Regions from separate parts of the Paenarthrobacter nitroguajacolicus genome, predicted to be linked through region 2. Evidence: predicted binding sites of a transcription regulator. Region 2 holds the regulator's gene; the other holds the start of a gene.

Region 1 (3,407 bases), 1.5 Mb from region 2:
CCAGATCCTGAACGCGCTCATAGACACCGAGGATGCGTTGGCCCACGATCCCATGCTCGTCAAGAGACTGCGTAGACTACGTACGTCCCGCCAGCGTGCGAGGACTGCACGTCGCTTGGGGTCCGACGCGTAAATCGCCAGGCTGATCTGTCAGCAGCAACCAGCAAGGACACCGCCTCACCATGACCAAATATGCCAAGGACGAATTCGACCAGGTTCCGCAGAACACGTCCCGCCAAGGCGTTCACCGCGACGCCCAAGAGACTGCACGCCCCACCCTGTGGCCGGTCCTGACCGTTGGGGCGGCGGCCCTGGTGCTCGGGCTCGTGGCCTTCCTCATCCTCCCCAACCTTGGGCTGGTAGCACCCAGCGCTTCGTCCAACACCACGACGCCGGCGCCGCTGCAGACCTCTGCGGCACCGTCCGCTGCTCCCACCGAATCCAGCAGTGCGCCGCCCGCTTCCAGCGAACCCAGCAGCGAACCGACGCCCTCGGAATCTCCTTCCGCCACTCCGTCTTCGGCTCCCGTGGACAAGGCCACTCCTGTGGCTGTCTACAACGGCGCCGGGACGGCAGGGTTGGCCGGACGGGTGGCAGGCCTCGTCCAGGGCGACGGTTGGGCGCTGAGCACTGTAGGAAACTGGGGCGGACTGCCGCAGCAGACGTCCGTGATCTTCTACAACGCTCCGGAGCAGAAGGCCAACGCGGAAGCGCTGGGTACCTTGCTGGGCATCCAGACGATCGTGGAAACGCCCGAGGTCCAACAGCCGCTGGTGGTTGTGGCCGGGCCCGGCTACCAGTAGGCATTGAGCCCGTTCCTGAGCTGAAATGCCCCAACTCGGTTAAGCCTCAATAACAAAAGTGGTGCCCTGCCCCTCCACGGCAGCGCGGCGCTAGTGACAGTGGTTACAGTGGACTCATTCCGGTACGGAGATCCCGGCTACCGGTCTTGGCTACTGCGAAAGTGTGGGCATCATGGCTTTGGGAACCGTCAAATGGTTCAACGCCGAAAAAGGTTACGGATTCATCACTGTGGATGAATCCGGCGACGACGTCTTTGTGCACTGGTCCGCCATCCAGATGGAGGGCTTCCGCGCCCTCGAAGAAGGCCAGCGGGTTGAGTTCGAACTGGGGGAGGGCCAGAAGGGTCCGCAAGCCGAAGGCGTCCGCGTCGCGTAGTTCGATCGCGGCGTCTGCGCCCATTCCTGTCAGCCCATGGCTGAAAGCCCTTTGTTTCTAGAGCAAACTGGCATCTCTGCTTGCACTCTCCCCGGTCGAGTGCTAATTATTGATTTAGCACTCCTATGGTTCGACTGCTAAGTCCGGCCCGGTTGACCCCGGCGGCGGACAGGCATCGGGCCGGCGGAGGATCAAGAAACACCTTGGTGGGGTGAGGTCCGGAGCGCGGGGCATACAGAGGCCCCAAGCGAAAGACCGTCCGTCGCGGGCACCCCATCTGATAGGTACCTTCTTAACGACTGTCCCGAAAGGACTACCGCCGTTATGGCCAAGATCATTGCATTTGATGAAGAGGCACGCCGCGGCCTCGAGCGGGGCCTGAACATCCTCGCAGACGCCGTCAAGGTCACCCTCGGCCCGCGTGGACGCAACGTCGTCCTCGAAAAGAAGTGGGGCGCCCCCACGATCACCAACGATGGTGTTTCCATCGCCAAGGAGATCGAGCTGGACGATCCTTACGAGAAGATCGGTGCAGAACTGGTCAAGGAAGTTGCCAAGAAGACGGATGACGTCGCTGGCGACGGTACCACCACTGCAACCGTTCTCGCCCAGGCACTGGTGAAGGAAGGCCTGCGCAACGTTGCCGCCGGCGCCGACCCGCTGTCCCTCAAGCGCGGTATCGAGAAGGCCGTTGAGGCAGTCATCAGCGAACTGCTGGCCTCCGCCAAGGAAATCGAAACCAAGGAAGAGATCGCAGCTACGGCTTCCATCTCCGCCGGCGACCCGGAAATCGGCAGCCTCATCGCCGAAGCCCTGGACAAGGTGGGCAAGGAAGGCGTCATCACGGTCGAGGAATCCAACACCTTCGGCCTGGAGCTCGAACTCACCGAAGGCATGCGCTTCGACAAGGGTTACATCTCCGCTTACTTCGTCACTGACGCAGAGCGCCAGGAAACGGTCCTCGAAGACCCGTACATCCTGATCGTCAACTCCAAGATCTCCAACGTGAAGGAACTCGTCACGGTTCTGGAGAAGGTCATGCAGTCCAACAAGCCGCTGCTGATCATCGCCGAAGACATCGAGGGCGAGGCCCTGGCCACCCTGATCGTCAACAAGATCCGTGGCACCTTCAAGTCCGTTGCCGTCAAGGCTCCGGGCTTTGGTGACCGTCGCAAGGCCCAGCTGGCCGACATCGCCATCCTCACCGGTGGCCAGGTCATCTCCGAAGAAGTTGGCCTCAAGCTCGAAAACGCTGGCCTGGAACTCCTCGGCACCGCCCGCAAGGTTGTTGTCACCAAGGATGAGACCACCATCGTTGAAGGTGCCGGCGACGCCGAGCAGATCGCAGGCCGCGTGGCGCAGATCCGCGCCGAGATCGAGAACTCCGACTCGGACTACGACCGTGAGAAGCTGCAGGAACGCCTGGCCAAGCTGGCCGGCGGCGTTGCAGTCATCAAGGCCGGTGCCGCAACCGAAGTTGAGCTCAAGGAACGCAAGCACCGCATTGAGGACGCAGTCCGCAACGCAAAGGCTGCCGTTGAAGAAGGCATCGTTGCCGGTGGTGGCGTTGCCCTCATCCAGGCAGGCGCCAAGGCATTCGCCAACCTCACCCTGCAGGGTGACGAGGCAACCGGTGCCAACATCGTCAAGGTTGCCATCGACGCACCGCTGAAGCAGATCGCTTTCAACGCTGGCCTCGAGCCGGGCGTTGTGGTGGACAAGGTTCGCGGCCTGCCTTCCGGCCACGGCCTGAACGCTGCCACGGGTGTCTACGAAGACCTTCTGGCTGCCGGCGTCAACGACCCCGTAAAGGTCACGCGCTCGGCTCTCCAGAACGCTGCTTCCATCGCTGGTCTCTTCCTGACCACCGAGGCCGTAGTTGCCGACAAGCCCGAGAAGAACGCTCCGGCTGCCGGTGGCGACGACATGGGCGGCATGGGCGGCTTCTAAGCCACCCGGCTGTAGCAATACAGCGCCCGGCATCACGCTGAACAGCGTCACGACGGCGGCCCTCACCATTTTGGTGGGGGCCGCCGTTTTGTTCCCTCGTCAAAGCTGTACGTCAGGGCTGCAGACCCAAGTAGGTAGCAGATGATGCCCTTTTGAGCCCTCATAACGGCCTGTACTGCGACTCAGTTGGGTGCTATCAGGGTTTTAGTGTCGGTGGGGTCTGGCAGGATTAACCCCATGACGATTATTGCTGCCGCCGATGGGTCCGCCCTCGGTAA
Region 2 (3,407 bases):
TCCTCGAAAAGCACCTCAGACGCCTTCACGGTCAAACTGCTGGATCCGGCGTCCACCACCGTGCCTATCAGCCGCGCACCTGAACCATCCGCTATATCAACGGGCTCGCCCGCGGCCAGGCGTTTGACCGTTACAGCATGCCGGGCCTCGGGACCCTCGAGCACGAATGTGGAACCGGGGATCACCTGGCCGAGGCTGCCCGCGGCTGTGAAGAAAACGGGGTTGCTCACCGCTACAGGTTACCGAGCTTGTCCCGCAGCTTCGCGAACATGCCCCCGCTTGCCACAAGCTTTCCTTCGGTGAACTGCTCATTGCGCAGCTTGGCGAGCTGCTGCAAGAGTTCTTCCTGGGCTGGGTCGAGCTTGCTTGGCGTCTCTACGTGCAGGTGAACCTTGAGGTCGCCTCGTCCGTAACCACGGAGGTGCGTGACGCCCATGCCGCGGAGGGTAATGATTTCGCCCGACTGCGTGCCTGCCTTCACGTCGATATCCTGTGCGCCGTCGAAGGTGTCCAGCTGCAGCTCGGTGCCAAGTGCCGCCGCCGTCATGGGGACGCTCAGTGTGGCATGAAGGTCGTCGCCTTCACGCATGAACATGGAATCGTTGTTGACCCGAATTTCTACATAGAGATCACCGGCAGGACCACCTGCGGGACCTGCTTCGCCCTGCCCGGACAACTGGATGCGCGTCCCGGTTGCGACGCCTGCCGGTACCTTGATGGTGAGGGAACGGCGGCTGCGGATTCGGCCCTGTCCGTTGCACTCGTTGCAGGGGTCCTTGATGACCGTGCCGAAGCCTTCGCAGGAACCACAAGGCGCGGTGGTCATGACCTGACCGAGAATGGAGCGGACAGCCCGCTGTACCTGGCCGCTACCACCGCAAATGTCGCAGCGTTCCGGGTGGGTGCCCGGGCGGCAGCAGCTGCCGTCACAGGTGGGGCAAACCACGGCAGTGTCCACTTCAAGCTTCTTGTTGACGCCGAACACGGCGTCCTTCAGGTCGATGCGGACGCTGATGAGTGCGTCCTGGCCGCGACGGACACGCGAGGCTGGTCCACCGTGGCCGCCACCGCCCCCAAAGAAGGTGTCGAAGATGTCCTGGAACGCGAAACCCTGGCCGGAGTAGCCGCCACCGAAACCGTTGTCGGTGCCGTTCTCATTGCCGGTGGCATCGTAGACCCGGCGCTTCTGGGGGTCGGACAACACTTCGTAAGCGTGGGTCACGGCCTTGAACTGTTCCGCGACATCTTCACCGGGGTTTACGTCGGGGTGCAGTTTCCGCGCCAACTTGCGGTACGCCTTTTTGATCTCTTCCCCGGTGGCTTCCGGCGAGACTCCCAAAACGTCATAGTGGCTGCTCAAAGTCGGTATCTCTTCCTTGTTGTACTGCGGATGTTTCCTCGGACCGGTTTTCAGCCGCCGAGAATGCGGGAAAGGTAACGGGCCACGGCGCGTACTGCTGCCATGGTGGTGGGGTAGTCCATGCGTGTCGGACCGAGAATCCCCACCTTGGCCCCGGAGCCATAGCCGGTAGCCACGACGGACGCCTCAGCCAAGCCGTCGTACGGATTTTCGCGTCCAATGCTCACGGTTACGCCCCGGGGATCATCCCCCATGTCAGACAACAACCGAAGCATGACAACCTGTTCCTCGAGTGCCTCCAGCACGGGACCGATGCTCAATGGGAAATCCACATTGGAGCGGGCCAGGTTGGCCGTTCCTGCCATCAGGATGCGCTCTTCGCGGCTGGTGTCACTGAGTGATTGCAGCCCCTGAGCCAACGTCTGCGCCAGGCTGCGGAGCTCCGGCGGGCACAGGGCGACTACCGATGGCAGCACCTGCGGCAAAAGAGCCATCTGGGTGGCTGCGATGCTGCCGAGGAAGCGGGACCTCAGGAGCATCAGCGCCTCGTTGCTCACGTCAGAGCCGGCGTCGATGACCTTCTGCCCAACGCTGCCCGTATCCGCAATGAGGACCACAAGCACCTGCTTTGGGGCCAACAGGACGAATTCCACGTGCCGGACCAGCGCGCGATTGGAATGGGGATACTGCACCACGGCCACCTGGTTGGTCAGCTGCGACAGAAGCCTCACTGTGCGCTCCAGGATGTCATCAACATCATCCGGGCCCTCAAGCAACGAGTGGATGGCCCTGCGCTCGGCGGCCGAAAGCGGCTTGACCTGGGAAATTCGGTCAACGAATAAGCGGTAGCCCTTGTCTGTTGGGATTCGGCCTGCGCTGGTGTGGGGTGCCGCGATGAGGCCTTCCTCTTCCAAGACAGCCATGTCGTTCCTGATGGTGGCACTGGAAACGCCAAGATGGTGCCGTTCCACGAGGGCCTTTGATCCAACAGGCTCCCTGGAATGCACGTAATCCTCAACGATGGCACGCAGCACCTCAAGCTTGCGCGGCTCACTCATTGCTCCACCTCCTGACGACTGCCTTGGTCCCTACGACCGGTCAACGCGGGATCTCAATCGGACCACCACACTTAGCACTCAACATGCCCAAGTGCTAACAAGTCTAGTATGAGCCACCCCGTTGCTAGCATTGAAACCTCGCGCGGCCGCCTTCGGCCCGCGCCAAAAACCAGCACAAAAGGTAGGAATCCCTTGGCTTTCGACAATTGGGGCCCGCAGGATCTGTCCGCTCCTGGCAAAAAACAGCTGCCGGAAGTGGCCGTACAGCGGGGAATGGTCCTCGAAGACGTGCAGTCGGGCTGGGTGGGCGAAGTCACCCGTGTTGAGAAATCAGGCGGAATGCACGTTGTCTCCCTTGAAGACAGGCGCGGAAAGACCAAGTCGTTCCAGTTGGGATTCGGGTTCCTTCTGGAAGGGCAGGCAATCCGGCTGATGCCTCCTGCTGCCCGCCCTGCCGCCTCTGCCGCCCCTTCCACCCGGACAGCCTCCGGATCCGTGAGGGTACAGGGCCAACGTGCCCAGGTGGCCAAGGCGAGCCGCGTCTGGGTGGAAGGAAAACACGACGCCGAGCTCGTCGAGAAGGTTTGGGGTGACGATCTCCGCGTGGAAGGCATCGTCGTGGAGCCATTGCATGGCGTAGACGACCTGAAGTCGGCCATCGCTGCCTTCAACCCCGGGCCGGGTCGCCGACTCGGCATCTTGGTGGACCACCTTGTCCCCGGGTCCAAAGAGTCGCGCATCGCAGCCGAGGCAATGACGGTACCCGGAGCGGCAGGAAACGTTTTGATTGTCGGCCACCCCTACGTGGACGTCTGGCAGGCCATCCGGCCAAAGGTCCTGGGCATCGAGGCTTGGCCTGCCGTACCCCGGGGGATCGATTGGAAGACAGGAATCCTCACGGCCTTCGGCTGGCCCCACGAGACCGCGGAGGACATAGGCTTGGGCTGGCAGCGGCTACTCGGGGCAGTTCGCACCTATGCCGACCTTGA

The links. Region 2 encodes HrcA, which represses chaperone genes, less so after heat shock. Its sites were predicted from a motif close to TTNGCACTCGNNNNNNNCGAGTGCNAA; they were not measured.
Region 1: a site for HrcA is predicted at 1,294-1,320, ahead of groL (chaperonin GroEL). Genes of this name have one in related genera too.

What each region holds. Positions count from the first base shown of each region.
Region 1 covers NZ_CP073234.1:1,102,333-1,105,739, forward strand. Annotated here, with positions in the region: gene KCX59_RS05590 (DUF3263 domain-containing protein) at 1-133, shown strand, start outside; gene KCX59_RS05595 (LytR C-terminal domain-containing protein) at 183-803, shown strand; gene KCX59_RS05600 (cold-shock protein) at 976-1,179, shown strand; gene groL (chaperonin GroEL) at 1,504-3,129, shown strand; gene KCX59_RS05610 (ribonuclease HI family protein) at 3,367-3,407, shown strand, end outside.
Region 2 covers NZ_CP073234.1:2,570,214-2,573,620, forward strand. Annotated here, with positions in the region: gene KCX59_RS12210 (16S rRNA (uracil(1498)-N(3))-methyltransferase) at 1-230, opposite strand, end outside; gene dnaJ (molecular chaperone DnaJ) at 233-1,360, opposite strand; gene hrcA (heat-inducible transcriptional repressor HrcA) at 1,411-2,418, opposite strand; gene KCX59_RS12225 (DUF3097 domain-containing protein) at 2,611-3,407, shown strand, end outside.